DNA from 2 places in the Erythrobacter sp. A6_0 genome. Region 1 is predicted to be linked to the other one. Evidence: predicted binding sites of a transcription regulator. Region 1 holds the regulator's gene; the other holds the start of a gene.
What was found. Region 1 encodes LexA, which represses DNA repair genes until DNA is damaged. Its sites were predicted from a motif close to GTTCCNCNCTTGTTCT; they were not measured.
Positions count from the first base shown of each region.

Region 2: the regulator LexA is predicted to act here: its motif matches at 5,510-5,525, upstream of J7347_RS04515 (putative DNA modification/repair radical SAM protein).

Region 1 covers NZ_JAGHQR010000001.1:626,884-642,024, reverse strand. The annotation lists gene J7347_RS03215 (SurA N-terminal domain-containing protein) at 1-844, shown strand, start outside; gene trpE (anthranilate synthase component I) at 876-2,390, shown strand; gene J7347_RS03205 (phosphodiester glycosidase family protein) at 2,387-3,232, shown strand; gene pip (prolyl aminopeptidase) at 3,225-4,214, shown strand; gene J7347_RS03195 (aminodeoxychorismate/anthranilate synthase component II) at 4,211-4,810, shown strand; gene trpD (anthranilate phosphoribosyltransferase) at 4,807-5,799, shown strand; gene trpC (indole-3-glycerol phosphate synthase TrpC) at 5,802-6,587, shown strand; gene moaC (cyclic pyranopterin monophosphate synthase MoaC) at 6,584-7,057, shown strand; gene J7347_RS03175 (molybdopterin molybdotransferase MoeA) at 7,039-8,232, shown strand; gene lexA (transcriptional repressor LexA) at 8,323-9,030, shown strand; gene J7347_RS03165 (VOC family protein) at 9,053-9,412, shown strand; gene J7347_RS03160 (ComEC/Rec2 family competence protein) at 9,547-11,751, opposite strand; gene gltX (glutamate--tRNA ligase) at 11,780-13,225, shown strand; gene J7347_RS03150 (citrate synthase) at 13,241-14,527, shown strand; gene J7347_RS03145 (HAMP domain-containing sensor histidine kinase) at 14,623-15,141, opposite strand, start outside.
Region 2 covers NZ_JAGHQR010000001.1:897,095-912,235, forward strand. The annotation lists gene J7347_RS04505 (error-prone DNA polymerase) at 1-2,710, opposite strand, end outside; gene J7347_RS04510 (UdgX family uracil-DNA binding protein) at 2,818-4,263, opposite strand; gene J7347_RS04515 (putative DNA modification/repair radical SAM protein) at 4,260-5,507, opposite strand; gene J7347_RS04520 (alpha/beta hydrolase) at 5,640-6,512, shown strand; gene J7347_RS04525 (DUF6504 family protein) at 6,637-8,202, opposite strand; gene J7347_RS13250 (hypothetical protein) at 8,212-8,982, opposite strand; gene J7347_RS04535 (pyridoxamine 5'-phosphate oxidase family protein) at 9,229-9,714, shown strand; gene J7347_RS04540 (amino acid permease) at 9,789-11,366, opposite strand; gene J7347_RS04545 (sodium-dependent transporter) at 11,469-12,875, opposite strand; gene panB (3-methyl-2-oxobutanoate hydroxymethyltransferase) at 13,035-13,907, shown strand; gene J7347_RS04555 (DUF475 domain-containing protein) at 13,934-15,013, shown strand; gene J7347_RS04560 (bile acid:sodium symporter family protein) at 14,991-15,141, opposite strand, start outside.

The sequences.
Region 1 (15,141 bases):
AGCCCGCCCACTCGCGCAGGTCCGCGGCGAGATCGCCGATACGGTGCGCGAAGAAAAGCGCACGCGCGCGCTCGCCAATGTCGCCGCCGAGATCGAAGAACGGATCGACGAAGGCGCCACACTGGCCGATGTCGCGCGCGAGCGCGGGATCGCGGTCGAAACGACGCAACCGCTGACTGCAAACGGCCAAGTTTACGGCACCGACGAGACGGCACCTGAAATTCTCGGCCCGGCGCTCGCGACCGCATTTCAAATGGAAGAGAGCGAACCGCAGGTCGCGGAGATCGAGCGAGGCGAGACCTATCTCGTCTTCGAAGTCACGCGCATCACCGGAGCCGCCACGCCCCCGCTCGCGGAAATCCGCGATCAGGTCACGGCCGCATGGCGCCTGACGCAAGGTTCGCAGGCGGCGCGCGCCGCCGCCGATCGCGTTATCAAGCGCCTGCGCGAAGGGACGAGCCTGGCAGCCGCCTTGCAGGCAGAGGATGTCGCTCTACCCGCAGTGGAAAACATCAACCTGACCCGTGAGGACCTGGCGCGCCAGCAGGACCGGCGCATTCCCCCACCCCTGGCTTTGATGTTCAGCATGGCACAGGGCACGGCGAAGAAGCTGGCCGCAGCGCGCGATCTCGGTTGGTTCGTGGTCGACCTCGAAGAGATTTCGGTGGGAACCATGGAAGCCGACGATCCGCTGATCGGTCAGGCGCGTGAACAACTCGCCTCGACTCTGGGGCAGGAATACACCGAACAGCTCGTCGCGGCGATGCGTGGCGAAGTCGGGATCGAGCGCAACGAGGACGCAATCGATGCGGTGCGCCGACAGTTGGTCGGGGAACGGCAGTAAGAGTTGGAAGGGATTAGGCAGGACCGACCGAATGCGCGGTGAAGAGCAGGCCTTGACGGCCTTGGCGGCGGGCGGCCCGGCCCTGGTCTGGCGCACGATCGTCGCCGATACCGAGACGCCGGTCGGCGCGGCGCTGAAACTCATGGAGCCGCAGCGCGGCGATTTTCTGCTCGAATCCGTCGAAGGGGGTGCGGTTCGGGGGCGCTACAGCCTGTTGGGTCTCGATCCGGATCTCGTCTTCCGCGCCGAACGGGGCGAAGCGTCGATCAACCGCCAGTGGCGCTCGGATCGCGCAGCGTTCGAGACCTATTCGGACAATCCCGTAACGGCCCTGCGCGCTCTGTCCGAGGAATGCCGCATCACCGTCCCCGAGGGCCTTCCGCCCGCTTTGGCGTGTCTGGTCGGCTATTTCGCCTATGAGACGATCGGTATGGTCGAGGCGGTTCCGCGCGCGGCGGAGCCGGGGCTGGGGCTACCCGACATGGTATTCGTGCGCCCGACCCTCCTTTTCGTCTTCGACAGCTTGGGCGACGAATTGCACTGCATCGCCCCGATCTGGCCGGATTCCGAAAGCGATCCGTCGAGCCAGATGGAAGCGGCGCGAAACCGCATTGCAACGGCCCTGCAACGGCTCGAAGGTGCTCGCACGCCTGCTCAATCCGCTCCGACCGGGGAGCTGCCGGAAGCGCGGCTCGATCCGGTCATGTCAGCTCACGATTACACCGCCATGGTGGAACGGGCGAAGGACTACATCGTGGCGGGCGACATCTTTCAGGTTGTCCTGTCGCAGCGGTATACCTGTCCCTTCCCCTTGCCGCCGGTCGAACTCTATCGCGCCTTGCGGCGGGTCAATCCGTCGCCCTTTCTCTATTTCCTCGACCTGCCCGATTTCGCGGTGGTCGGGTCGAGCCCGGAAATCCTCGTCCGCGTCCGACCCGATCGGGACGGCGCCAGCGAAGTGTCCGTGCGCCCCATCGCCGGAACCCGCCCGCGTGGGGCCGATGATCAGGCCGATCGGGCCGCCGAGGAATCCCTGCTATCCGACGCGAAAGAGCGCGCCGAGCACTTGATGTTGCTCGATCTCGGGCGCAACGATGTCGGCCGCGTCGCCGAGAGCGGCAGCGTCGAAGTCACGGACAGTTTCACAATCGAACGTTACAGCCATGTCATGCATATCGTGAGCAATGTCGTCGGGCGGCTCGATCCGAAGTTCGACGCCGTCGACGCGCTGTTCGCCGGATTTCCGGCGGGCACGGTCAGCGGCGCGCCCAAGCTGCGCGCCTGCCAAATCATCGCCGAGCTGGAGCGCGATGCGCGCGGGCCCTATGCCGGCGGCGTCGGCTATTTCGCGCCCGATGGGTCGCTCGACAGCTGCATCGTTCTGCGCACCGCCGTGGTGAAGGATGGGACGATGCACGTCCAGGCGGGGGCCGGCATCGTGGCCGACAGCGATCCCGAATACGAACGGCGCGAATGCGAAGCCAAGGCGGGCGCTCTGCGAGCGGCAGCGGCCGAAGCGTTCCGTCAGGCGGAGCAGCGCGCATGATGCGTTTCGTTGCCCCTCTCGCGCTCGCCGCGCTCGCTCTGGCAGGCTGCGATGCGCAGCCCGAAGGCAAGCCGGTGGCCCGCGCCAAGATCGACGGTAGCGTGGGCGCCCCCGCCCCGACGCCGAGCGAGGATGCCACCATTGCGAGCCAGGTCGAATCCGCCTGCCGCTCGGTCATCTTCGAGAACACCTCGCTGACCCATTGTCTCGCCATCCCCTCGCGCCATCGCATCACGACCGCGCTGGCGAACGGATCGGGCGAGAATTATCGCAGCCTTTCGAAGCTGTCCGAAGCGATGGACGGCGACAGAGTCGCCTTTGCCATGAATGCGGGCATGTATGACGACGATGGCGATCCGATCGGCTATTTTGTCGAGGATTCCGAACGCCTCAAAACGCTCAACACCGCCGATGGCGAAGGCAATTTCCACCTGAACCCCAATGGCGTGTTCTACGGATCGGGCGAGACATGGGAAATCCGCACAACGCAGGATTTCCTCGCCAACGTGTCCGACAGGCCCGAATTCGGAACGCAGTCGGGTCCGATGCTGCTGATCGACGGCAAGGTCCATCCCGAGATCACCGCAGACGGCCCTTCGCGCCTGATTCGCAACGCGGTAGGCGTGGACGAGAAGGGGCGCGCGCATTTCGTGATTGCGAACGCCCCGCTTTCGTTCGGAAAACTCGCCAGTTTCTTCCGTGACGAGCTGAAGACGCCCAACGCGCTCTATCTCGACGGGAGCGTGTCGGCGCTGTGGAACCCCGCCACCGGTCGCACCGATGGCGGGGCGGCGATCGGCCCGATGCTGGTCGTAATGAAGAAGGAAGCGCCCGATGAATGACGCGCCCACCAATCCAAACGGGGACCGCCGCACGCTCTATCCCGAAATCGAACCGTACGAGAGCGGTATGTTCGACGTCGGCGAAGGGCATTCGCTCTATTACGAGCGGGTCGGCACGCCCGGCGCAAAGCCTGCCGTGTTCCTGCATGGCGGGCCCGGCGGCGGGATGAGCCCAAACCATCGGCGCCAGTGGAATCCGGACCATTACGACGTCCTCCTTTTCGACCAGCGCGGCTGCGGCAAATCGACGCCGTTCGCGGAAATCGACAAAAACGACACCTGGCGCATCGTCGAGGATATCGAGCGGCTTCGCGAAATGTGCGGGCACGAGAAATGGCAGGCCTTCGGCGGCAGCTGGGGCTCGACCCTCGCGCTCGCCTATGCCCAGACCTATCCCGATCGCGTCAGCGAACTGGTCCTGCGCGGCGTGTTCCTCGCCCGGCAAAAGGAAAAAGACTGGCTCTACCGCTATGGCGCGAGCGAGATCATGGCCGAACAATGGGACGATTTCGCCGGTCTCATCCCCGAAGGCGAGCGCGACAATCTGGTCCAGGCCTATTACGATCGACTGACGAGCGAGGATGAGGAGACCCGCCTCGCCGCCGCGCGCGAATGGTCGCTCTGGGAAGGTAGCGTCGCTACGCTACTCCCCGACGAGGCGCTGATGGACAGTTTCGGCGATCCTTCCAAGGCAATCCCCTTCGCCCGCATCTGTGCGCGCTTCTTCCTCGAGGATTTCTTCCTCGAAGAAGCGCAGCTGCTCAAGAATCTGGACACGATGCGGCACATTCCCGGCATCATTGTCCAGGGCCGCCACGATATCTGCACGCCGCCGACCTCCGCGTGGGAGCTGAAGAAGGCCTGGCCCGAAGCCGAGCTCTGGATCGTGAACGATGCGGGCCACAGCGCGGGGGAGAAGGGCATCATCGACGGCCTCGTCCGCGCGACCGACAAATTGGCGGGCATCGACAGCGCCCCATGATTCTCGTCATCGACAATTACGACAGCTTCACGTTCAACCTCGTCCATTATCTGATGGAACTGGGCGCAGAGGTGCGGGTGGAGCGCAACGATGCGCTGAGCGCGTCGGAAGCGCTTGCCAGCGGAGCCAAGGGCATCCTGATTTCGCCCGGCCCCTGCACGCCCAACGAGGCGGGGATCAGCCTCGATTGCGTCGCAGCCTGCGCCGATGCGGGCCTGCCGCTGCTCGGCGTGTGTCTCGGACATCAGGCGATCGGCCAGCATTTCGGCGGGCGCGTGGTGCGCGGCGGCCTGATGCACGGCAAGACATCTCCGGTCGATCATGACGGCAGCGGCGTGTTCGCCGGTCTGCCCTCGCCCTTCACCGCCACGCGCTATCACTCGCTGGTGGTGGAGGAGATTCCGAACGTCCTCCACGTCAATGCGACGAGCGAGACGCCGGGCCTCGACGGGACGAGCGTGATGGGCTTTCGCCATCGCGAGCTGCCGATCCACGGCGTTCAGTTCCACCCCGAAAGCATCGCGACCGAGCATGGCCATGCCCTGCTCGCCAATTTCCTCGAAATCTGCGGTATGGAAGCGAAAATCCCGGCATGAAGCATCTGCCCCTCGCCGTCCCCCACATGACCGAGACCGAGGCCGAGGAAGTCTTCGGCTGGATCCTCGATGGCGAGGCGAGCGAGGAAGAGATCGCCCGCTTCCTCCTCGCCATGACCGAGCGGAGCGAGACGGCGGAAGAGATCGCCGGTGCGGCGCGCGCCTTGCGAGCGCGGCTGATCCCGGTCGCGGCACCCGAAGGCGCGGTCGATTGCTGCGGCACCGGCGGCGACGGGCACCACACGCTCAATGTCTCGACTGCGGTCAGCCTGGTGGTCGCGGCCTGCGGCGTGCCGGTGGCCAAGCACGGCAATCGCGCGGCGAGCAGCAAGTCGGGCGCGGCGGACACGCTGGAGGCGCTCGGCCTCGACATGGAAGCCGCGGGGCGCACGGCGGAAAAGACCTTGGCCGAACTCGGGATCTGTTTCCTCTTCGCCAAGAACCATCATCCGGCGATGGGCCGCATCCAGCCCATCCGCCAGAAACTGGGCCGCCGCACGATCTTCAACCTGATGGGCCCGCTCTCCAATCCCGCCGGGGTTGAGCGCCAGCTGATCGGGATCGCCCGACCCGCCTATGTGCCGATCTATGCCGAAGCCAAGGCGAGCCTCGGTACGAAACGCACCTTCATCGTGTCGGGCGACGAAGGGCTGGACGAATTGAGCCTTGCAGGTGGGAATGAACTGGCCGACGTCGCCGGATCGGACTTTGCGATGCAGCGCGTCGATGCGGATGCGGCAGGCCTACCCCACGCGCCGATCGAAGCGATCAGGGGCGGCGATGCAGCGCATAACGCAAAGGCTCTCGAAGCCCTGCTCCGCGGCACGCCCGGCCCCTATCGCGACGCAGTACTGCTGAATGCCGCCGCGACTCTGATCGTCGCAGGCCGGACCGAGGACTGGCGCGAAGGCGCGGCAATGGCGGCGGAAGCGCTCGACAGCGGCAAGGCGAGCGATCTGCTGGCGCGCTGGATAGACATGGCGAAGTGACGATGAACAAGCTCGACGAAATCTGCGCCACCAAGCGCGAGGAAGTGGCCGATCGCCGCACGCGCTCCACCATCGGCGATCTCGATGCCGCAGCGATGATGCAATCCGAACCGCGTGGCTTCGAAGCGGCGTTGCGAAAGGCGAGCCGCGACGGTTTCGGCCTGATCGCGGAAATCAAGAAGGCCTCTCCCTCGAAGGGGCTGATCCGCGCCGATTTCGATCCCGCCGATCACGCCCGCGCTTATGAGGACGGTGGCGCGACCTGCCTCTCCGTGCTGACCGATGCGCCGTATTTCCAGGGACACGAGGATTATCTGATGCAGGCCCGCGCTGCCTGCGCGCTGCCCGTCCTGCGCAAGGATTTCATGGTCGATCCCTGGCAGGTCGCCGAAGCGCGCGCGATCGGGGCGGATGCGATTCTGATCATCGTGGCCGCGTTGGACGACGGGGCCATGGCCGAAATCGAGGCCGCCGCGATCGAGCGCCGGATGGATGTGCTGGTCGAGGTTCACGACGAAGCCGAAATGGCGCGCGCGGCGAAGCTGAAATCGCGCCTGATCGGTGTCAACAATCGCGATCTGAAGACGTTCACCACCGATCTCGCCACGACCGAACGGCTCGCGGAATTGGCGCCCAAAGACGCGCTGCTGGTGGGCGAAAGCGGGATCGCCACGCACGAGGATTGCCAACGCCTCGCCCAATCGGGCGTGCGCAATTTCCTCGTCGGAGAGAGCCTGATGCGCCAGGCCGATGTCGGGGCGGCCACACGCGCACTGCTCGGCGCATGAGCGGCCTCACCCATCTCGACGAACACGGCGCGGCGCGCATGGTCGATGTCGGCGCGAAGCCGGAAAGCCAGCGCAGGGCCGTCGCCGAAGGGCGCATCCGCATGTCAGGCCAAGCGCTGGCCGCTTTGTGGGACGGCACCGGGCCGAAAGGCGATGCGCTCGCCACCGCGCGAATTGCGGGCATCATGGCGGCGAAGAAGACCGGCGAGCTGATTCCGCTCTGCCACCCCCTGGCGCTCGACGCCGTGACGGTCGCCTTCGAGCGCGAGAGCGACGCGATCCGCGTCACGGCCACGACGTCCTGCACGGGCCGCACCGGGGTTGAGATGGAGGCGATGACCGCGGCCAGCGTGGCGCTGCTGACGCTTTACGACATGGGTAAGGCGGTCGACCGCGCAATGACGATCGAAGGCGTGCGCCTGATCGAAAAGCTGGGTGGAAAGTCCGGCCATTGGCGCGCCGAGCCGTGATTACGCTCGAAGACGCGTGGGATCGCCTGCTCGGATCGATCGACGCTCTCGATGCGGAGCAAATTGCAGTCGATAAAGCGGGCGGCCGTTATCTGCGCGAACCGCTGATCGCCCGCAGGACGCAGCCCTATGCCGATCTGTCGGCCATGGATGGCTTTGCCGCTTGCGGTGAAGGGCCTTGGGATATGGTCGGGGAGGCTCGCGCGGGCCATGCCTTCGATGGGGCGCTTCGAACCGCTCAGGCGGTCGCGATATCGACCGGGGCCGCTCTTCCCGAAGGCGCGGACCGCATCGTGGTGAAAGAGGACGCGAGCGTCGCGCAAGGGCGTCTGAGTGCGGATCCTGCGCCGAAGCCGGGCCGCCATATTCGCCGCCGGGGCCTCGATTTTCGCGACGGCGACGCTCTGATCGCCGCAGGGGATCGCATGACAGCGTCGCATATCGCCCTCGCCCGGACCGCCGGCGTCGCCACCCTCAGCGTCGCGCGCGGCGCCGAAGTGGCTATCCTCGAATGCGGGGACGAGCTGCATGCCGATCCCACCAAATGTCCGCCGGATGGCCTGCCCGCCTCCAACGGCGCGATGATGGCCGAGATGGTGCAATCGGTGGGCGCACGGGTTTCACATCGCGCACTCGTGCCCGATAGCCTGGACGCTATGGTCGAGGCTCTCGACGCCGCACGCGGAGCCGATCTGCTGCTTACATCGGGGGGCGCGTCTGTGGGCGAACACGACCTGATCAAGCCTGCGCTCGAAAAGGCGGGTTTCTCGCTCGATTTCTGGCGCGTCGCCATCCGGCCCGGCAAGCCCATGATCGTGGCGCGGCGAGGGAGACAGCTCATGCTCGGGCTGCCCGGCAATCCGGTCTCCACCTTCGTGACCGCGCTTCTGTTCGCGCTTCCTGCGCTGCGCCGCATGGCTGGCGCTCGCGAGCAACTGCCGCGCTCTGTGCGCCTCCCTCTAGACGGCCAACTGCCCGCGGGCGGCGCCCGACGCGAATTTCTGCGCGCGAGCCTTGGCCCTGAAGGGGTGGTCCCGATCGAGGAGCGGGACAGCAGCGCACTGGCCGCTCTTTCCCGGGCCGACGTATTGATTGACCGACCAATCGATGCGCCTGACGAAACAAAAGGCGCCCTTGTCCCGTGCTACCTGCTCCAGAATGGCGCAATCGCTTGACTTGAAGGAAATGGTTGCCTAATTGTTCCGTATTCGTTCACGGCCTGCTTCGAAAATCGGGTCGGAATAGAGTTTTAGGAGCCAAGCACCATGCTGACTGCCAAGCAGCACGAACTGATCCGCTTCATCCAGACCCGGCTTGAAGAAACCGGTATCTCCCCCTCTTTCGAGGAGATGAAGGAAGCGCTCGATCTGAAGAGCAAGTCGGGCGTGCATCGTTTGATCTCCGCCTTGGAAGAGCGCGGCTTCATTCGCCGCCTGCCCAATCGTGCGCGTGCGCTCGAAGTGCTCAAGACGCCCGAAGAAGCCGTTTCGAGCCCGCGAGCGCGAACCGCTGCGGCAGCGAATGCGCCCAGCGCCGCGAACGACATGGTCGACGCAGCCGCCGCTGCCCGGGCGCCCGAACCGGCCAACGATGTTCTGGAAATTCCGCTGCACGGACGCATCGCCGCCGGCGCCCCGATCGAGGCGATCGAAGGGCAGTCTAGCCTTCCGGTGCCTGCCGCGCTGCTCGGCCCCGGCGATCATTATGCGCTGGAAGTATCGGGCGATTCGATGATCGAAGCAGGCATCTTTGACGGTGACTTCGCGCTGATCCGCCGCACCGATACGGCGCGCGACGGCGAAATCGTGGTCGCGCTCGTCGATAACGAGGAAGCGACGCTCAAATTCCTGCGCCGGGAAGGCGGCCGCGTGCGGCTCGATCCGGCGAACGCGTCCTACGAAGCGCAGATCTACAACCCCGCGCAGGTTCAGGTCCAGGGCAAGCTGGCTGGCCTCTTGCGGCGCTATCACTGATCGCGGCGGCGGCTCAGGCGCAGTGATCGAGGCGCTCGACCACGTTCAACTTGCCATGCCTTCCGGCGGCGAAGACCAGGCGCGTGCCTTTTACTCGGACCTGCTCGGTATTCCGGAAGTGCCCAAGCCGCCCCATCTCGCCAAGCGAGGCGGATGCTGGTTCGAGCGCGGTCCGCTCAAGGTGCATCTCGGCGTGGAAATGGACTTCCGTCCCGCACGGACGGCGCATCCGGCCTTCCGCGTGGCAGATCTCGCGTTTCTGACGAAGCGCCTGGCCGAGGCGGGTTTTTCAGTCACCGAGGACGAACCGCTCGCGGGATATGAGCGCTGTTATGTCGACGATCCGTTCGGGAACCGTATCGAACTGATGGAAGCGTTGTAGCATTACGCGCCTCGGCGAGTGCGACAAAGCCAAAGGCCGACGTGCAAGAGCGCTGGATACGCTAGTGCCGGTCGATTGGCGAATCCCGGACCTTTCTTCAGCGTGCTTCCCATCCTTGCCCGATCGCCCGCGGGTTAGCGCCTCGAACCACCCTTCCACCAGCCATGCTCGCCCTGCGATTGTGCCACTGTCCTTATCCGCTCCTCGGCCAGATAGACCGCCGTTCCACCCTCGCGCGTCAGAAAGCGGCGATCCGCCTTCAGCCAACGGGGCTGACATGAGCGCGGCAGGAAGCGGTCGGCGATGACGATATCGGCACGTTCGCAGGCGGCGGCGAGGGCGCGTTCCTCGACCATCTCGCGGCTGCGGGCCATCAGCAAGTGCCAATCGCGGTCCCCTCGCTCCAGCGTAAGTACACAGAAATCGGGGCTACAGCGCGCCCCCGGCCAGCGCTCGAACGGCAGGACCTCTCCCTCCGCACCCGCCAGTTCCATCAGATTGTCGCTTGCGAAGCTTGACCGGCTTTCGCGCAGCACGAGCAGGCGATCGCTTTCGCCGGTCACGCCGACATGGCGCCCGTCGCGCGTTATCAGGATGTCGGGAATCGGCGTCAGCGCGAAGACGAGTACCCCGCCTGCGACCGGCAATAACCCGCAGAGCCGCGCCCTTCCCTTCCAGAGAGCCAGCCAAAGCAGGCCGCCTACGATCGTCAGAACTGTGACGAGGTCCATTTGCGGCATCAGCTTCACCGCACCCGGCTGAGTGGCCGTGAAATGCGCCAGACCGAGCAGCGCATCGAGCGAAAGCTGCGCCGCCCACCACACCGGTGCGCCCGCACCCACCACATCCAGCAGCAGTGCCAGAGCGAGGAGCGGCATTGTCACGAACGTCACCAGTGGGATCGCGACGACATTGGCGAAAGCGCCGTAAACGCCCGCCCGATGGAAGTGGAACAGCACGATCGGCATTAGCGCGAATTCGATCAACAAGCCGGTCGCAAACAGCATGGCGACACGCCGCGCGGTTCGCGCAAATGCGCTTTCCTCACGCGGGGCCAGGAAGCGTTTGACCCACTCCGCGTTGTGCAGCGACACAATCGCGATCACGGCAGCGAAGCTCATCTGGAAACTTGGCCCCACCAGCGATTCCGGCCAGAGAGCCAGAACGACGATCGCGGCAACCGCCACCATCCGCAGCGACAGGGGTTCGCGGCCGAGCGCCAGCGCGATCAGGACCAGCACTGCGCCCACGCAGCTGCGGACTGTAGGAACCTCCGCTCCGGTCAGCAGCGTGTATCCGATCCCCGCCAGCGCGCCCACCATCGCAGCCGCCAGCGGCAGCCGCATGCGTAGCGCCAGCCACGGCCATAGCGCCAACAGCTTGATCGCCAGAAAATAGGCCGCTGCGATCACCGCGCTGACATGCAGGCCGCTGATCGAGAGCAAATGCGTGAGCCCGGAATCGCGCATCGCCGCTTCGTCGGCCTCGCTGATCGCGCCGCGATCGCCGCTCGCCAGCGCCGCCGCGATGCTGGCCGCCGATCCGTCCATATGCGCGCGGACATGGGCGGACAGAGTGCGCTGCGCGTCGGCGAGAGGGGCACTGCGATCTGCGGCATGGACCACATCGATCGCGCCCACCAGCGATCCCGTCGCCGCCAGTCCGTCGAACCAGGCGGTGCGCGCGAAATCGTAGGCGCCGGGCAGGATCGGCGGCGAAGGGGGCATAAGCCGGGCTTTCAGGCGCAGGCGCGCGCCCTCTTCCATCGCCGTCGTCGCGCGATCCAGCGGCACGTTGATCCGGACTTTCATCGCCCGGCGATGGTCCGGATCGCGCACGGCCAGCGTCAGTCGCACACGCTCTTCGGCGGGCTGATCCTCGCGTTCGAGCACGCGCCCGTCGAGCGAGAGGACGCGCGGATAGGCAATCGGTTCGGCGCCGACCATGGCAGAGCGCGCCCAGATCACGCTCGTCCCCAATGCCAGCACGCTCGCCAGGGCCATGGACGCGATCATCAGCTGCGTCCTGTCCTCCTTCCCCTTCCACACCGCCAGCGCACCGAGACCGCCAAGAGCGCACGCGGCTAGGAATGTCGCCCACTCCCATGGCGCATCGAACAGGAACCACGCCCCGATGCCGCTCGCGAAACCCACTGCGAGCCAAGGGCCGCGATCGAATCCGGCACGGTCGAGAAAGCGCTCCGCACGGTCGGCCAGAGCCGCCGGGACACTGGACAAGCGGCGGCGCTTGCGCCATTGGCGCTGCGCTGCACCATCATGTGGGGTATCGCCCCCGTGAAACGGCACGTCAGCCACCGGAGGCGCCGATCGCGTCGCCATCACGATATCAGAAGGGAAAGCGGGTATAATGGCAAGCGATAGCGACGCGGCACACGGAAAGGTCGTAACGCGCTTCGCCCCTTCGCCCACCGGTTTTCTGCATATCGGCGGCGCGCGTACCGCGCTTTTCAACTGGCTCTTCGCCCGGCACCACGGCGGCAAGGCGCTGCTTCGGATCGAGGATACCGATCGCAAGCGCTCCACCCAGGACGCGATCGACAAGATCATCGAAGGTCTCGACTGGCTCGGCCTCGATTACGACGATGCACCCGTGTTCCAGTCGGACCGAGCCGAGCGCCATGCCGAAGTCGCCCACCAGCTGCTCGATGCCGGCCATGCCTATAAATGCTACGCGACGCCGGAAGAACTCGAGGCGATGCGCGCCGAACAGCGCGCGAACAAGCTTCCGATGCGCTACGATGGCCGGTGGCGCGATCGCGATGCCTCGGAAGCCCCCGAGGGCGCGCCTTTCACGATCCGGTTGAAGACGCCGCAGGACGGCGAAACGGTGATCGAGGATGCGGTGCAGGGCCGCGTGACCGTCCGCAACGAAGAAATCGACGATTACATCCTGCTGCGCGCCGACGGAACGCCGACCTATATGCTGGCCGTGGTGGTCGACGACCATGACATGGGTGTCACCCACATCATTCGCGGCGACGATCATCTCAACAACGCCTTCCGCCAATTGCCGATCATCAAGGCGATGAATGAGATCGGGGGGGGCTGGCCCGAGCCGATCTACGCCCACATCCCGCTGATCCACGGGACGGACGGTGCAAAGCTCTCCAAACGCCACGGCGCGGTGGGTGTCGAAGCCTATCGCGACGAAGAAGGCGTACTGCCCGAAGCGCTGTTCAATTATCTTCTGCGCCTTGGCTGGGGCCATGGCGACCGCGAAGAGATTACGCGCGAGGAAGCGGTCGAACTGTTCGATCTGAAGGGCGTCGGCAAAAGCGCTTCGCGTTTCGATCTGAAGAAGCTTCAGAATCTCAACGGCCACTATATTCGCGAGGCGGACGACACGCGCCTCGCCGCGCTGGTTGCCAAGCGGATCGGTCCGGATGCCGATGAGAAGCTGCTCGCCGAAGCGATGCCGGTACTCAAGACGCGCGCCCGTTCGCTGAACGAGCTGGCCGAAGGCGCTGCCTTCCTGTTCGCTACCCGCCCCCTTGTCCTGACCGAGAAAGCGGCCGGTCTGCTCGACGATCAGGCGCGCATATATCTCGCCGAAGTTTCGACCGCGCTAGCAGCGGAAAACGACTGGACAACCGAGACGCTGGAAGCCACTACCAAAGCGCTCGCCGAACGGCTCGAACTGGGCCTCGGCAAGCTCGCGCAGCCGATGCGCGCGGCACTGACGGGGACGACGACGTCCCCTGGAATTTTCGACGTTCTGGTCCTGTTGGGACGGGAAGAGGCGCTCGCACGGATCGACGCGCAAGCCCTCCCGGCAGGCTCGGAAGACCAATAGCTTAAGGAGCAGATTATGGCCGACAAGCAGGCGAAACTGGACTTCGGCGACAGCTCGGTGGATTTCCCCGTGCTCGAAGGGACGTGCGGTCCCGACGTGGTCGACATCCGCAAGCTGTACGGATCGACGGGCAAGTTCACTTACGATCCCGGTTACAAGTCCACGGCGAGCTGCGAAAGCGCGCTCACCTTCATCGACGGTGAAGAAGGCGTCCTGCTCCACCGCGGCTACCCGATCGGGCAGCTTGCCGAACATTCCAATTTCATGGAAGTCTCGCACCTGCTGCTGAACGGCGAGTTGCCGACGCAGGACGAGCTGGACGATTTCACCTACACGATCACGCGCCACACCATGGTGCATGATCAGCTGCGCCAGTTCTATCAGGGTTTCCGCCGCGATGCGCACCCGATGGCGATCATGTGCGGCGTGGTCGGCGCGCTGTCGGCCTTCTATCACGACAGCACCGACATTTCGGACCCCGAGCACCGCAAGATTTCCAGCCACCGGCTGATCGCCAAGATGCCGACCATCGCGGCGATGGCGTATAAATATTCGATCGGCCAACCCTTCATGTCGCCGCAGAATTCGCTGAGCTATACGGGCAATTTCCTGCGCATGACGTTCGGCGTTCCGGCCGAGGAATATGAGATCCACCCTGCGATCGAGCGGGCGATGGACCGGATCTTCATCCTCCACGCCGATCACGAACAGAATGCTTCGACCTCGACCGTCCGGCTCGCCGGTTCGTCGGGCGCGAACCCGTTCGCCTGCATCGCGGCCGGCATCGCCTGTCTATGGGGCCCGGCGCATGGCGGAGCGAACGAGGCGGCGCTGAACATGCTTCAGGAAATCGGTACGCCCGACAAGATCCCGCATTATATCGAGCGGGCCAAGGACAAGAACGATCCGTTCCGCCTGATGGGCTTCGGCCACCGGGTCTATAAGAACTATGATCCGCGCGCGACCGTGATGCAGAAGACGGTTCGCGAAGTGTTCGATGCGCTGAACGTCAGCAACCCGGTGTTCGAGACCGCGTTGCAGCTCGAGGAAATGGCACTTAACGACGATTACTTCATCGAGAAGAAGCTGTTCCCGAACGTCGATTTCTATTCCGGCGCGATCCTTTCGGCGATCGGCTTCCCGACCACGATGTTCACCGCCCTGTTCGCGCTAGCGCGTACGGTCGGCTGGGTGGCGCAGTGGAACGAAATGATCTCCGATCCCGGCCAGGTCATCGGTCGCCCGCGCCAGCTCTACACCGGCCCGACGCATCGCGATTACGTGCCGATCGACAAGCGCTGAGCGCAAAATCGAATGTGAATTTAGGAAAAAGGGGGTGCTGCGGCGCCCCCTTTTTTCATATCGAAGCGTCGGAAATTCGCACTGGATGCGCGACCTTATTTTCCGAGATTTGGACCGTCGCGTGGTTCGCTGCGCAGATCTTCTGCGGCCGGAACCGACAGCGTGAAGCGAGCCCCCTGCCCTCTTGCGCTTTCGACCGTCAGATCGCCGTCCATCGCGCGCGCTATGCGGCGGGAGATGTAGAGCCCCAGGCCCGATCCCCCGTCCCCGCTCCGCCCGAGACGCTCGAACTTTTCGAATATCTTGGCCTGCTGATCCTCGTCGATGCCATGGCCCTGATCCGCCACGGTCACCATCGCCCTTTGGCCGATCCGATCGAGGCGGACCCAGACCTGGCTGCCCTCCGGCGAATAGCGGATGGCGTTGTTGATCAGATTGATGAGAACCTGCAGCACGCGCCGGAACTCGGCGATCGCGAGCTGGCTTTCTCCGTTCGGCGGTGCGCTCAGCTCGATACCCTTTTCGCGCGCACGCACACCCAGAATTCCGCATGCCTGCCGCGCGACATTGCCGAGATCGATGCGGTCGGGTGCGGTAACGAAATCATCCGATTC
Region 2 (15,141 bases), 270 kb from region 1:
GCAGGCCCAGGCGCAGGGCGATATGGCGGTCCGCCCTCCCCATAACCTCGTCATCCCGGCGAGGGCCGGGCTCGCTCTCAACCGAATCCGACTGCGCAGCACCCAATTCTCGCTCTCGCTGGGATGCCGTGTCTTCCAGAGTGCAGTCCCAGTCCGACAGGTTCACATCCGCCGCTAACACGCGCACGCCGTGCTCCGCCGCATCGCGCACGATCTGGGCGGGCGCATAGAAGCCCATCGGCTGCGAATTGAGCAGCGCGCATCCGAAGGCGGCCGGAAAATGGCATTTCAGCCAGCTGCTAACATAGACGAGATGCGCGAAGCTCGCCGCGTGGCTTTCCGGAAAACCGTATTCGCCGAAGCCCCTGATCTGGTTGAAGCAGCGCTGGGCGAATTCGCGATCGTAGCCGCGCTTCACCATGCGCTCCACCATCATGTCCTGCAATTCGTCCACCATGCCCCGGCTGCGGAAGGTCGCCATCGCCTTGCGCAAACGGTTGGCCTCGAGGCTCGAAAATTTCGCCGCGTCGAGCGCGATCTTCATCGCCTGTTCCTGAAAGATCGGGACGCCAAGTGTGCGTTCGAGAATGCTGGACAATTCGTCAGGCGGGCCGTGTTCGGGGCTCGGCGTGGGGATAACGACCTGTTCCGCCCCCCGACGGCGCTTCAGATAAGGGTGCACCATGTCGCCCTGAATCGGGCCGGGCCGCACGATAGCGACCTGGATCACGAGATCGTAGAATTCGCGTGGGCGCAGGCGCGGCAGCATGTTCATCTGCGCGCGGCTCTCCACCTGGAACACGCCGAGCGAATCCCCCTTGCGCAACATGGCGTAGGTCTCGGGATCCTCGCGCGGGACGCTGGCCAGATCGAGACGCCTTTCATGATGGTTTTCAAGCAGATCGAGGCACTTCCTGATACAGGTCAGCATCCCCAGCGCCAGCACGTCCACCTTGAGGATGCCGAGCGCTTCGATATCGTCCTTGTCCCATTCGATGAAGCTGCGATCGGGCATGGCGCCATTGCCGATCGGCACCGTCTCGGTCAGCGCGTTCTCGGTCAGAATGAAGCCTCCGACATGCTGCGATAAATGGCGTGGCATCCCAATCATCTGCTCGGTCAGTTTAAGAACGCGCTTCAAGTGAGGATCGGTCACATTCATGCCCGTTTCCTGGGCGTGGCGTTCGCTGATCTCCTTGCCCCATCCGCCCCAGACCGTCTTGGCGAGCGCGGCGGTGACATCCTCTGTCAGGCCCATCGCCTTGCCGACTTCGCGGATCGCCATGCGGGGGCGGAAATGGATCACCGTGGCGCACAATCCGGCGCGGTGGCGGCCGTACCGCTTGTAAAGGTACTGGATCACCTCCTCGCGCCGCTCGTGCTCGAAATCGACATCGATATCGGGCGGCTCCTTGCGCTCTTCGGAAATGAAGCGGTCGAACAGCAGCTGGTGCTTGGCGGGATCGACATTGGTAATGCCGAGGCAATAGCAGACCGCCGAATTGGCCGCGCTACCCCGCCCCTGACACAGGATCGGCGGATCGACCCCGTAGCGCGCGAAATCGACGATATCCTTGATGGTGAGGAAATAGCGCGCGAGATCGAGCTTCGCGATCAGCGCCAATTCGCGCTCCAGCGTGTCCGCGATATGGTCAGGCACACCGGATGGGTAGCGATCCTCCGCCCCCCACCAGGTCTCGCTTTCAAGGAATTCCTGTGGCGTCATGCCGTCAGGGTAGATCTCCTCAGGATACTCGTAGCTTAGATCGTCTAGAGAGAACTCGCATGAATCCGCCACTGCGCGCGCGGCCGCGATCGCATGGGGCCAGCGTTCGAACAGGCGGAGCATCGTTTCGGGCGATTTGAGATAGCGTTCGGCATTCCCGTGCAGCAGATGACCGGCGGCGGCGACGGTGGTCTTGTGCCGGATCGCCGTCATCACGTCCTGCAGCGGGCGTCTGTCGGGCGTGGCGTAATGCACATCGTTGGTCGCCAGGATGGACAGGCCATTCGCCTTCGCCAGCGCGTCGAGCCTTTCGATCCGTACGACATCGTCGCCTGAGTGGAGGTAGCTGGCGGCGATATGGCGCAGGGTCGGGAGACGATCTGCGATATGACCGACAAGCTGTTCGAAAGGCTTGGTTATATTGCGAAACGATGGCGAGGACTCACCCAGTTCCCCTGACCTAAACGGAACCACATTGTTCGGTACTACGATGGTGAAACGCTCGTCCAGATCGCGCGGCGGTATGAGGACGAGGTGGACGTCCTCGCTGTAATCGGCGAGCATGGCCAGGCTGATCTCGCAGGCCCCCTTCGCCTGCCATTCGCCATCCAGCGTCGCCATCCGGCCTGCGCTGATCAAGCGGCACACCCGCCCATAGGCAGCGCGATTCCGAGGATAGGCGAGGAAGGCCAAGCCTTCGACCGTTTCTATCCTGCAACCGATAACCGGCTTCAATTTCAGCGTTTTCGCTTCGGTATGGATGCGCACCACGCCAGCCATGGTGTTGGCGTCGGCGATCCCGATCGCATCGTAGCCAAGCTCCCAGGCCTGCTTGACGATATCCACCGCATCCGACGCGCCGCGAAGGAAGCTAAAGCAGCTCACCAGCCCAAGCTCCACGAAAGGCGCGCGTGGCGGCGCATCGACAGAATCGGGGCCGAGCTCGATCCTGCGCCGGGGTATCTGGAGATCGTTTTCGGGCATGTGCCTGCCCGGCCGTCATTCCCGCGAAGGCAGGAATCCAGCTGCAAGCTCGGCGGCTCCGCTCTGGACCCCCGCCTTCGCGGGGATGACGAAGACATGCATGTCGATCACCCGCTAAGCTCCTCCAACCGCTCCTTCACCGCGGCTAAATCGGCGTCGAACAGGCGCGCCTGTTCCTCGCGCGCCGGGCCTTCGAGCCGCAGCAAATAGGATGGATGCGCAGTGATCCAAAGCTCGCTGCCATCCTCCAGCGCGATCGGACTCCCGCGCGCCTTGGAGATACTGACCGTCTTGCCCAGCATTCCGCGCGCCGCGCTGGCGCCCATGGCGAGCACGAGTTTCGGTTGCACGATCGCGCGCTCGCTTTCGATCCACCAGCGGCAGGTATCGATTTCTTTCGCAGCCGGAGACTGATGGAGCCTCCGCTTGCCGCGCTGAACGTATTTGAAATGCTTGACCGTGTTGGTGACGTAGCTCGCCTTTCGGTCGATCCCCGCTTTTTCAAGATGGACGTCGAGCAATTGCCCTGCAGGCCCGACGAAGGGACGTCCGGCCTGATCTTCCTGATCGCCCGGCTGTTCGCCGACTATCATGAGAGCGGCATCCTGCGGCCCCTCGCCCATCACCGCCTGGTTTTCGAGCGCACCGATCGGACATTTTCGGCATGCGTGGATCGCCTTGTCGATCGCTGCCAGCGTCTCGGGCCGTTCTTCGAATTCCAGAGCTCCGGCATCGACCATCGCGCTCTCCCGCTTCTGCGCGCCCGCCACCAGCTCGGGAATGAGCGCGGCTTCGGGCATGTTCTTCCAATATTTGCGGGGCATTTCCTTGAGCATGGCCCCGACCTTCAAACGCGCGGGGTTGAAGATGGATGCGTAATAGGTGCGCCACAAATCCTCCATCGGATCGCCGCCCGGCGCGTCGACGCGTTCGGCGGGCGGGCCTTCGCGCATGGTCTCGCCGTCCCAGTGGAGGCTGCCCTGCGGCGTCAGGATGGACCAGCGCATATTGGCGAAACGACGCATGAAGAAGCCCGCATTGGCGCGCAGGATATGATGCTCGGGCTCGAACCAGGCGACGTAGTGCTCGCCATCCGTTTCCTCGTTCTCCACCAGGCGGAAGCGGACGAAGGCGTGCATCTTGTGGCTGTCGCGCCGGACATTCTTGTCGAGCTCTTCGATCCGGCGCACATCGGGATCGGCCTTGTCCTCCATCATGCGCGGGTTCGCCTGAAGCCGCCACAGCAGGCGATAGAGCAAGGCGAAGCGTTCGGGATCGGAATGGAGCGCGGCGTTCTTCGCAAGGGATACGAAGCGGCGATTGGCACGCACCGCAGGCGCATCGCCGGGCGGTACGGGCGCGCGCCTCTCGCCATGCGCGAACAGATCGCCACTACTTCCCGGTTCGATCCAGGCGATCCGATCGGGCGGCACGTCGCACTGGATCAGCGACCGCGCCCGCTCGCGCCAGAACTCGAAATCGTCCGGCTCGGGCAGCTCGACCACGTAATATGTGCCGAGCTTCATGGACTGGAGCGATCGCGCCTCTCTCATGCCGCGAACAGTTCGAGCTGCTCGGTCTTGGGAGCGAGCATGGTCCTGAGGTCGGCGCGGTCGGTCAGCAGAGTAGGACGCCAATCCACCGTACAGATGAACGGACGCACCTTGGTGATCGACTGAGTGAGCCGCGCCACATCGTCCAGGCGCAGGGTGCGGTGGCGGCGGCTGGCGAGGATTTTGTGGACCGCCTTCACCCCCAGCCCCGGCACGCGCAAAAGCTGCTCCTTGGTGGCGCGATTGACGTCGACCGGGAAACTGTCGCGGAATTTCAATGCCCAGGCGAGCTTGGGATCGATATCGAGCGGCAAATTCCCGTCCGCCTCGGTCGCCTGCATCACCTCTGTCGGCTTGTAGCCGTAGAATCGCATCAGCCAGTCCGACTGGTACAGGCGATGTTCGCGGATCAGCGGCGGGCGCTTCAGGGGCAGCACCGCGCTCGCATCGGGGATCGGGCTGAACGCGCTGTAATAGACTCGGCGCAGGCGAAAATTGTCGTAGAGCCTGCTCGCCTTGCCGACGATATCCGCATCGGTCGCAGCATCGGCGCCCACGATCATCTGCGTCGATTGGCCCGCGGGCGCGAAGCGCGGCGCGTGGCGGAAGCGCTTCCTCGCATCCTTCGCCTCGACGAGATCGGCCTTCACCCGGCCCATCGCCCCTTCGATCTGGCGGGCGTCCTTGTCGGGCGCCAGGCGGGTGAGGCCGCTATCGGTCGGCAGTTCGACATTGATCGAGACGCGATCGGCGTAAAGCCCCGCGCGGTGGACGATCTCGGCATCCGCTTCCGGAATGGTCTTCAAATGGATATAGCCGCGAAAATCGTGCTCTTCCCGAAGGATGCGCGCGACTTCTACGATCTGTTCCATCGTGTGATCGGAATTCTTCACGATGCCCGAAGAGAGAAACAACCCCTCGATATAATTCCGGCGGTAGAAGGCCAGCGTCAGGTCCACGACCTCCTGCGGCGTGAAGCGCGCCCGTGCCACGTTCGAGCTCTTGCGGTTGACGCAATAATGGCAGTCGAACACGCAGTGATTGGTCAGCAGGATCTTGAGCAGCGAAATGCAGCGCCCGTCCGGCGCATAGGCGTGACAGATGCCCATCCCCTCGGTCGATCCGATCCCCTTGGCCGATCCCAGCGAGTTCTTCTTCGCCGTGCCGGACGACGCGCAGGACGCATCGTATTTCGCCGCATCGGCGAGAATCGCGAGCTTTTCGAGGACGGTCTGCGAAGCCATATGTTCTTTATATGTTCTCACATGAACCTTGCCTAGCCCTCGCAGGAAAAAAGCGCCGATTGCGTAACTTACGGAACGCGCGGGCCGTCCGGTGGGTTGGTTCGGCATATCCCCCATTCAAGGAGACGACGAATGCCCAACCTCACCACGCGCGATGGAACGCGCCTGCGCTACAAGGAACTCGGCGAAGGCCGCCCCGTGATCCTGATCCATGGCTGGCCGCTTTCGGCCGATAGCTGGGATCCGATCATGATGAAGCTGGCCGAAAACGGCTATCGTGCGATCGCCTATGACCGGCGCGGTTTCGGCCATTCCGATCATGCGCCCAAGGGCTACGATTACGATACCTTCTCCGACGATCTCGCCGATGTGATGAAGGAGGTCGGCGCGAGCGACGATGTCGCTCTGGTCGGCTTTTCCATGGGTGGCGGCGAGATCGCGCGCTACATGTCGCGTCACCAGGGCAAGGGCGTGAGCGCGGCGGTGCTGGTCAGCTCCGTCGTCCCCTATATGCTCAAGACCGACGACAATCCCGATGGCGTGCCGCAATCCACGCTGGACGAAATGACCAAGGGGATGAAGACCGAATTTCGTCACTTCTTCACGGGCTTCTTCAAGGATTTCTACGGTGACGGCGTGCTGTCCACCAAGGTGCATGACGAGGAGAAGCACTGGGCCTGGATGACGACGATGATGGCGAGCCAGTATGCGACGCTGCAATCGGCGGGCGCATTCGCCAACACCGATTTCCGCCCCGATCTCGTCAGCTTCAATGTGCCCACGCTGGTGATCCACGGAACCAAGGACCAGACCGTGCCGATCGATGCGACCGGGCGCCAGGTCGCCGAAAAGGTGCCGAGCGCGACGCTGATCGAATATGACGGCGAACCGCATGCCGTGTTCGCGACTCAGACCGAGCGTCTGGGCGACGATCTGCTCGAATTTCTCGGCGGCGCCGGAAGCAGCAGAGCGACGGCCGAAGGTGGAACGATCGCGTCTGCCTGATATTCGGCGGACAGATCGTGACAGAGAACATCGTGACAGAGAACGAGGCGCGTCCTGCGGGGCGCGCCTTTTCTTTTAAAATCAGCACTTTGTAATGACGTCATGAATGCATGGCGGCGTGGCGTCAGCCGCATAGGCCTTGCAAATACCAGTCCGGCATTCCCCCTCGCCCATCGCCGATCAGCCCCTGGCGATAGATCCAGTAGCGGCACCCCGCCCCGTCCTCGATCCGGTAGTAATCGCGTAAGCGCGCGCTGCCGCGTTCGCGCCACCATTCGGGCGCGATCCGCTCCGGTCCTTCCACCCGCGCCACTTCGCGCACTGCCCCGCGCCAGCGAAAACGCTTGGGATAGCCATCGGGGGTGGCGTAGAGCACGGCGATCTTCTCCGCTTTATCCAGCAATTTCATCGGCCTGTTATGGAAAGCCAACAGGCCTTGCGAAGCCGGTTCGGGGTCCAGCGGAGGACGCCAGCGTTGCGCGCGTTCGGGAATGTGACTGGCGAAGGGGATCGGGCGAGCGACCTTTTCAGCGCCCAGCCTCACGCTCAGCCGGTCGATACAGGCCGATAGCGAGGTTCCGTGCGCTTCTGCCGCGGCTTCGATATCGCCCTGCGCCAGAGCCAGCGGCTCGGCCCAGCTGGCGCGCAGCCGCAGCATCTCGATCCCGAACCCCGCATCCACATCGTCGAGCCGGGCGGCGAACAGGCGGCAGATATGCGCGGGATCGCGCGTCGCCGCGGCCATTTCCAGGCGGCGGACCAACACTTCGCCATCGACGCGCCACAGTCCGAGTTCGAGCCGCCGCGCGCCCAGCGCCTTGCCTTCCAGCTCGCGCGCCATGTCGAGCGCCAGATCCTCCAGCACGGTGTCGAGCAGCGTGCGATGGCGGATCGGCTCCATCAGCCTTCGCTGCACCAGTGGAGCCTGCTGGGGGACGACCGGCAGCAGCGGCTCGGGTATCCGGCCGAGCAATTGGTCGAGCCGGATCAGCGGATTGGCGGCGGGCGATTTGCGGTTGCGGAAGCGCCGCTGGATCGCATCGCGCCCCGCCCCGTCCTCCTCGATCGCATCCAGCTGGCCCAGACGTTTGATCCCGAGGCGGCGCAGCACGGTGAGGACATCCTCGTCGAGCCGCAAGGCTGCGACAGGCAGGGCTGCGAGTTGCGGAGGGATGCGATCCCCTTGCGCCGGGAAAGGATCGAGGATCGCCTGCGATCGTCCGTAATGCGCCAGGGCCCATGCCGCCCCGGCAGTCGGCGCGATGGCGCTGCGCAGGGCCAGCTTGCGGCGCGCGAAAGCGGCATGGACATCCTCGATCAGCCTGGCCTCGCCCCCGAACAGGTGGGGCACGGCGGTCACATCGACCAGCAGGCCGTCGGGCGGATCCATCGCCGACCACGGTCCCCAGCGCATCGCCCAGATGGCGAGATGTTCCAGAAAGGCGAGATCGCCCGCCGGATCGGCCGGAGCAGTCAGCAGCGCGGGGCACAGCGTGCGCGCATCGGCCAGCATCATGCCCCTGCGCGCGCCCGCCACGGCTCCGGCGCGATTGACCGCCTCGATCCGAGGGCCGTGCGCGGTATCGGCGATCAGGACGCGCGGCTGCGTATTATCCTCGTCCTCATGCGCGAGCCGCCAGCGATCCATCGCTAGCGCCGGGAGCCAGAGGGACAGGATGCGACGGGCCATTCGCATCGCTCATGCTGGGAAGGCCGGGGCCTTGCGGGACGCCTGCTCGAAAGGCGCGTGCTGCTTCGAAGCTGCCTCGAACTGCCGGGCAGCCAGATGCCGCCCGCCATCGCCCAGCACCCATTCGCCCGGCCGGTGTCCGCGCGCACGGAACAATTCCGCATGCCAGGCAGGCGTGCCGGGGGCCTGGGGGTTCCAGCGTGGCTCGGGAGAAGGTGCGGAGGCGACATTCCAGCGCATCCGGGCAGAAGACAGATCGCGCCGGGCGTCGAGCCGGACGAGATACAGCGGCACGCCATGGCGCTCCGCCGCCAGAGTGAGGCGGCGCGAGGCGGTGAAATCGAGCGCGCGCGGATTACCCAGCATCTCTCCGATAACGAACGCGATGTCGCGGCACCGCACCCCTTCCTCCAACGCGAACAGCGCATCTTCGGGCGTGTCGGCAAGGACATGGATCACCCGGCGGCGCACGTCTTCGGGCAGGCCGGGGCGATAGGGTCGGCCCACGAGCCGCGCCGCCTCACGCATCTGCACCCACAGGACCGCGCGGCGATCCTCCGCCTCGCACCCTTCGGGCCGCGGCGTGTTGCGCCAGTCGTCGAGCGCGAGAGCGAGCGCGGCGGCGGCCCCGCTGCCATCCCCCGACGGAGCGAAAATCTCGCTATGGCAGGGGGCCGCACCCCCTTGCGCCGTCAATCCCGGCCGCCAGCGCGACGAACGCTCGTGCCCCAGCGCCGCCGCGCCGACGGTACAGCCGACACGCGTGACATCGAGCGGCATGGTCGGCCGGGTATCGGTTTTCGATCGGGGTTCGGTGGACATAGAGGGCACCAGTGAAAACAGGGCATGGACGGGGAAACGACTCGTTCGTTCTCTTTATGTTCCATACTGCACGGATTCGCAATCCGCCCCCGACACCTCTCCACAACCATGCGGGCACCATCCCGCCGCTCGACCGTTGCCCCAGCAACCGCCCGCTTTCCAAAAGGCGCGGCACACTCTCAACGCGACAAGGAGCGCATCGATATGAAGCACGCAGAAGGCAATCCCGACGAGCTCAAGACCAAATTCTGGAAGGCCCTGGCCGATTCCTCCTTCCTGTTTTTGCAGAACCGCAACGACAGCAGCAGCGCGGTGCCGATGGCTCCGCAGCTCGACAAGGACGCCAACAGCTCGATCTGGTTCTTCACCCACGACAAGAGCGACTTCAAGGATGGCGGCCCCGCAGTCGCGACGTTCCAGAGCAAGGGGCACGACATGTTCGCCCGGTTCGACGGCCATCTGGTCCGCGAAACCAGCAAGGAACGCTTCGACCAGTTCTGGAGCAATTTCGTCGAAGCCTGGTATGAAGGTGGCAAGGACGATCCGCACATCGTTTTCCTGCGCATGGATCTCGGCACGGCGGAAATCTGGGATGGCGATATGAGCCTGCTCAACACCGCCAAAATGGCACTGGGCATGTATGTCCATGACGAGGCTGAAGAAAAGCACGTCAAGCAGGCTTCGCTCTGAACGCCTGATACATAGCTTAGATATGATAAGGGCCGCCCACCGGGCGGCCCTTTTTCGTTATGGCTTCGGCCCTCTCAGGCTTTCGGCGCGTCGATCGGGACGATCTTCTCCTCACCCCCGATCTCGTCCACCACCTCGACCACGCCCTGTCCCATCTGGCTGCGCGACCGGCTGTAACCGAAATAGACCACCAGCCCGATGGCGCCCCATACCGGCAGCACCAGGATCGCGATCAGCGGCAGGTTGAGATAGAGGAACAGGCACCCGATCAGCGTCAGCGGCGCCACCACCCAGACCGCAGGCATGCGGAAACTGCGGTGGCGATGGGGATCCTTCACGCGCAGAACCATGGCGGCAACCGCCACCATGAAGAAGGCGTAGAGCGTGCCCGCATTGGCGTAATCCGCCAACAGACCCACCGGCATGAACGCCGCGCCCAGCGCCACGATCAGCCCGGTGATCATGGTGACGACATGGGGCGTCTTCCATTTGGGATGCACCTTGCTCAACCGTTCGGGCAGCAGCCCGTCGCGGCTCATCACGAAGAAGATGCGGGTCTGCGCAAAGATCAGCACCAGGATGACCGAAGGCAGGGCGAGGAAGGCCGCGATGCCGAGCACGTTGCCGATCCCCGAAAAGCCGATCTGACGCAGGACATGGGCCAGCGCCTCGTCCGAACAGACCAGCGCGCCGGAATAGGCCGGCAGGGCGCATTGCCGCGCCAGCTCTTCCGATCCCGCCGGGAAGGGAATACCACCCGGCCCCATGATCGGCTGTCCGCCGATCGTCCCGATCGCCCCCGCCGCGACGAGGATGTAGAACACGGTGCAGAACAGCAGCGAACCGATCAGGCCGATCGGCACGTTCCTTTGCGGGTTCTTGGTCTCTTCCGCCGCGGTCGAGACTGCATCGAAGCCCACGTAAGCGAAGAAGATCGTCGCCGCCGCGCCCACCGCGCCGAGCCCTGAGCCGAACCCGCCGAACACGCCGGCGGGCAAAAACGGATTGAAGCGCGCGACGTCGAATTCGGGGCTGGTCAGCGTCAGGGCGATGAACAGGGTCAGCGCCGTCACCTTGATCGCGACTAGGATCGCATTGACCTTGGCGCTTTCGCTCGTGCCCACCATCAGGAGCCAGGTGACCAGCATCGCGATCACCAGGGCAGGCAGGTTGATGAACCCGCCCGGCGCACCGCCCAAGGCCAGCGGCCCTGCCGCCAGCCAGGGCGGCAAGGTTATGCCGAGAAATTCATTGAGGATCGTGCCCGAGAAATAGCCCGACCAGCCCACCGAAACCGCGCTCGCCGCGACGGCGTATTCGAGGATCAGCGCCCAGCCCACCGTCCAGGCGAGGAATTCGCCGACCGAAGCATAGCTATAGGTATAGGCCGATCCCGCCACCGGGATCATCGAGGCGACCTCGGCATAGCACAGCGCCGCCACGATGCAGACCGCGCCTGCAATGGCGAAAGCGAGCATCAGGCCCGGCCCCGCCTTTTGAGCGCCTGCCGCCGTCAGCACGAAAATTCCCGTGCCGATAATGCACCCGATGCCGAACAGCATCAATTGCAGGCCGCCCAGTGTCCGGTGCAGCGCCTTCTTCTCCGCCGTCGCCAGAATGGCGTCGAGCGGTTTCACTCTGTCGAAAATCATATGGACCGCTAAGCCCCCCAGGCCCGCAGCAGGACAATCCCACTCAGCCAGCCGGAAGCGCGCGATTTATTCCCGAAATGACGTTCGCAAAAGCGAAATCTGTCACTCGCCGATAATCGATGGGAAGATTCCTACGATCAGGATCACGATCAAGGCCAGCGGGCACGCCCAGCGCACCAGGAACAGCCAGAAATGGTGCAACCCGCCGGACAGGCCGTTCTCGCTATCGATCAGGCGGCGCGAGGCGACCCAGCCGACGAACAGGGAGGTCAGGATCGCGCCTACCGGCATCAGGATGCGGCTGGTCAGCGTGTCGAGGATCGAAAACGTATCCTGCCCGTCGAACAGGGCGATATCGGACAGGACCGGCACCGGCCGGCCCCAGAACCAGGCCGCGAATCCGCCCAGGACCAGGGCGCCGCCGGAGACGATGCCGGTTGCGATCGGGCGCGGCATACGGAAACGGTCCTTGAACCACGCCGTCGGAGCTTCAAGCAGGGAGATCGAACTGGTCAGGGCGGCGAAGAACACCATGATGAAGAAAAGCAGCCCGATGACCGAACCGAAAGGAATGTCCTGAAACGCCCGCGGCAGGCTCTGAAACATGAGGCCCGGACCGGCATTGGCTTCCAGCCCGGCGGCGAACACGATCGGGAAGATGCACAGCCCGGCCAGCAGGGCTACCGCCGAATCGGCTCCGGCGATAATGCCCGAAGTACCGGCCAGATTGACGTCGCGCCCGACATAGGCGCCATACGTCATCATGCCCGCGACGCCGAGCGAGAGCGAGAAGAACGCCTGGCCCACTGCGGCAAGCATGACCGGCCCGGTCAGCGCGGAGAAGTTCACTGTGAAGAGATAGGATACCGCTTCTTCAAATCCGCCGGTGAAGGAACCGTAGATCGTGATCGCGACGAACAGGATAAAGAAGGCGGGCATCAACCATGTCGCCACCCATTCAATTCCCCCCGAAACGCCGCGCGCGACGAAATAGAGCGTTATCGCCAGAAAGGCGACGTGAAGGCCGAGCATGAGCGCGCCATTGCCGAACAGATTCGGCAGCAAGGCTTCGACTTCGGCGGGATCGCGCCCTTCGAAAGCACCGCCGATCAGGCCGCTGGTGAATATGTCGCTGAGGAAAACGCCGATGTAATACAGCACCCAGCCCCCTACGACGCAGTAGAAGCTGAGGACCAGAAACGCACCGAGCACACCGATATCGGCCAGGAAGGCCCAGCGCGTCGATTTGCCGCTTTCAGCCGCGACCCTGCGCACGCTCTCGGGCGCGTTGGACTGACCGTGTCTGCCGATCAACACTTCGGACAGCAGGACCGGCAAGCCGATCAGCAGCACGCACAGCAAGTAGAACATCACGAAGGCACCGCCGCCATTGGCCCCGGCTTCGGCCGGAAAACGCCACATGTTGCCGAGCCCGACAGCCGAACCCACCGCAGCCAAAACGAATGCTCGGCGTGAGGACCAACCCTCGCCCGTGGTGTTGGCGACCATGTATCATTTCTCCCCGGAACTATTGCTATGTGCGTCGAATGCGCTGTCCTTCGGCTGCATTTGCACGGAAATGCGCCGATGTCCAAATTCGATGCGCGCCGGACCGTGACATTATCGTGATATTTTGCCTTATCGCCCCGCGCGGTTTAGGGGCGCGTCATGTCCACCACCTTTCAGATCGACACCTCCACCAGCCGCGCCAATCCCACGCCCGCGCCGATGAAGCGGCTGACCGTGCCGAAGATCCGCGCACGCAAGACCGATGGCGAGAGTGGCGAGCCGCTGGTGATGCTGACCGCCTATACCGCGCGGCAGGCGCAGCTGCTCGACAGCCATTGCGACCTCTTGCTGGTGGGGGATTCGCTCGCGCAGGTGATTTACGGCCTGCCCTCCACCATTCCCGTCACGCTCGACATGATGGCCAATCATGCCGCCGCCGTGGTGCGCGGCAGCTATCACGCGGTGGTCGTGGTCGACATGCCGTTCGGCTCCTACGAAGCGTCGAAGGAACAGGCCTTCGAAAGCGCGGCGATGTTGCTGAAGCAAAGCGGCGCGGCGGCAGTGAAGCTGGAAGGCGGGGCACAGATGGCCGAAACGGTCGCCTTCCTGACCCAGCGCGGCATTCCGGTGATGGGCCATGTCGGCCTGACGCCCCAGGCGGTGAACGTGCTGGGCGGCTATGCCGCGCGCGGGCGCAGCGATGCGGAGGCCGACAAGATCGTCGGCGATGCAAAGGCGCTGGACGATGCGGGTGCCTTCGCCATCGTGATCGAGGGCGTGGTCGAGCCCATCGCCATCGCCGCGACCGAAGCGGTATCCTGCCCCACGATCGGCATCGGCGCCTCGGCCCGCTGCGACGGTCAGGTGCTGGTGGCCGAAGACATGCTGGGCATGTTCGAACGCGTGCCGCGCTTCGTGAAGAAATACGAGGATCTGGCCGGCATCATCGAGAAGACGGCCGCGAAATACGCCGAGGAAGTGCGCGCGCGCCGCTTCCCGAGCGAAGACCAGACCTATCAGCCCAAGGCCTGAGCGGCCCCTTCAGGACTACCCCTTCGATGCAAACACTGATGCAGCATTATCGCGGTTCGCTGATCTTCACGGCCATCTGTCTGGCACTCGGCGTCTGGCTCGGCTTCGAGCAGGGCCAGGGCTGGGTCGGCATGCTGGAACTGATGTGGATCGTGGTGGTCCTCTCGATCCTCGAAATCTCGCTGTCCTTCGACAATGCGGTCGTCAACGCCACGGTGCTGCGCGACATGAGCGAGAAGTGGCAGTGGCGCTTCCTCACCTGGGGTATCGCAATCGCGGTGTTCGGCATGCGGATCGTCTTCCCGCTCGCCATCGTGGCGATCGCGGCCAATCTGGGGCCGATCGACGCGCTGAACCTCTCGCTGAACGATCCCGAACGCTACGAGGCGATCGTCAGCGGCGCCCATATCGGCATTGCCGGATTCGGCGGTGCCTTCCTGACGATGGTGGGCCTCAACTTCTTTTTCGACGCCGACAAGGACGTTCACTGGATCGCAGTGATCGAGCGATTCCTGGTCAAGGTTTCGGTGGTGAAGGCGGCTGAAATCGGCCTCCTTCTGCTGGCGCTCTATCTCATCTCGCTGATGCTGAACGATGCCGATGCCCTGACCTTCCTCGTCGCGGGCATTCTCGGGCTCGTGACGTACCTGGTCGTCGACGCGATCGGCACTCTGCTCGACCGCGCGGACCAGAAGAAGATGGCCGAAGGCGCGGTGCGTTCGGGTCTGGGCGGCTTCCTCTATCTCGAAGTGCTCGATGCGAGCTTCTCGTTCGACGGGGTGATCGGGGCCTTCGCGCTCACCAACAACATGCTCGTCATCGCATTGGGTCTGTCGATCGGGGCGATGTTCGTGCGATCGATGACGATCCATCTGGTGCGCGCGGGCACGCTGGCCCAGTACCGTTATCTCGAAAACGGTGCGTTCTGGGCGATCATCGTGCTGGGTGCTATCATGCTGCTGAGCGCGGTGTTCCACATCCCCGAAACGATTACTGGCCTCTTGGGCGCTACGCTGATCGGCATCTCGCTCTACTGGTCGATCCGGCACAATCGCAAATATGGCGATAGCGAGGCCGAAGCCGTCACTCTGCCTCCGTCCGCCTGAGCCGCTCCGCCACCGGCGCCGCGACCACCAGCTGGAACAGGTGGTAGAGTAGCAGCGGCACGACCACGAAGCCGGCGATGTCGGGTGCGAACAGGATCGTCGCGAGTGGAACGCCGACCGCCGCGCTC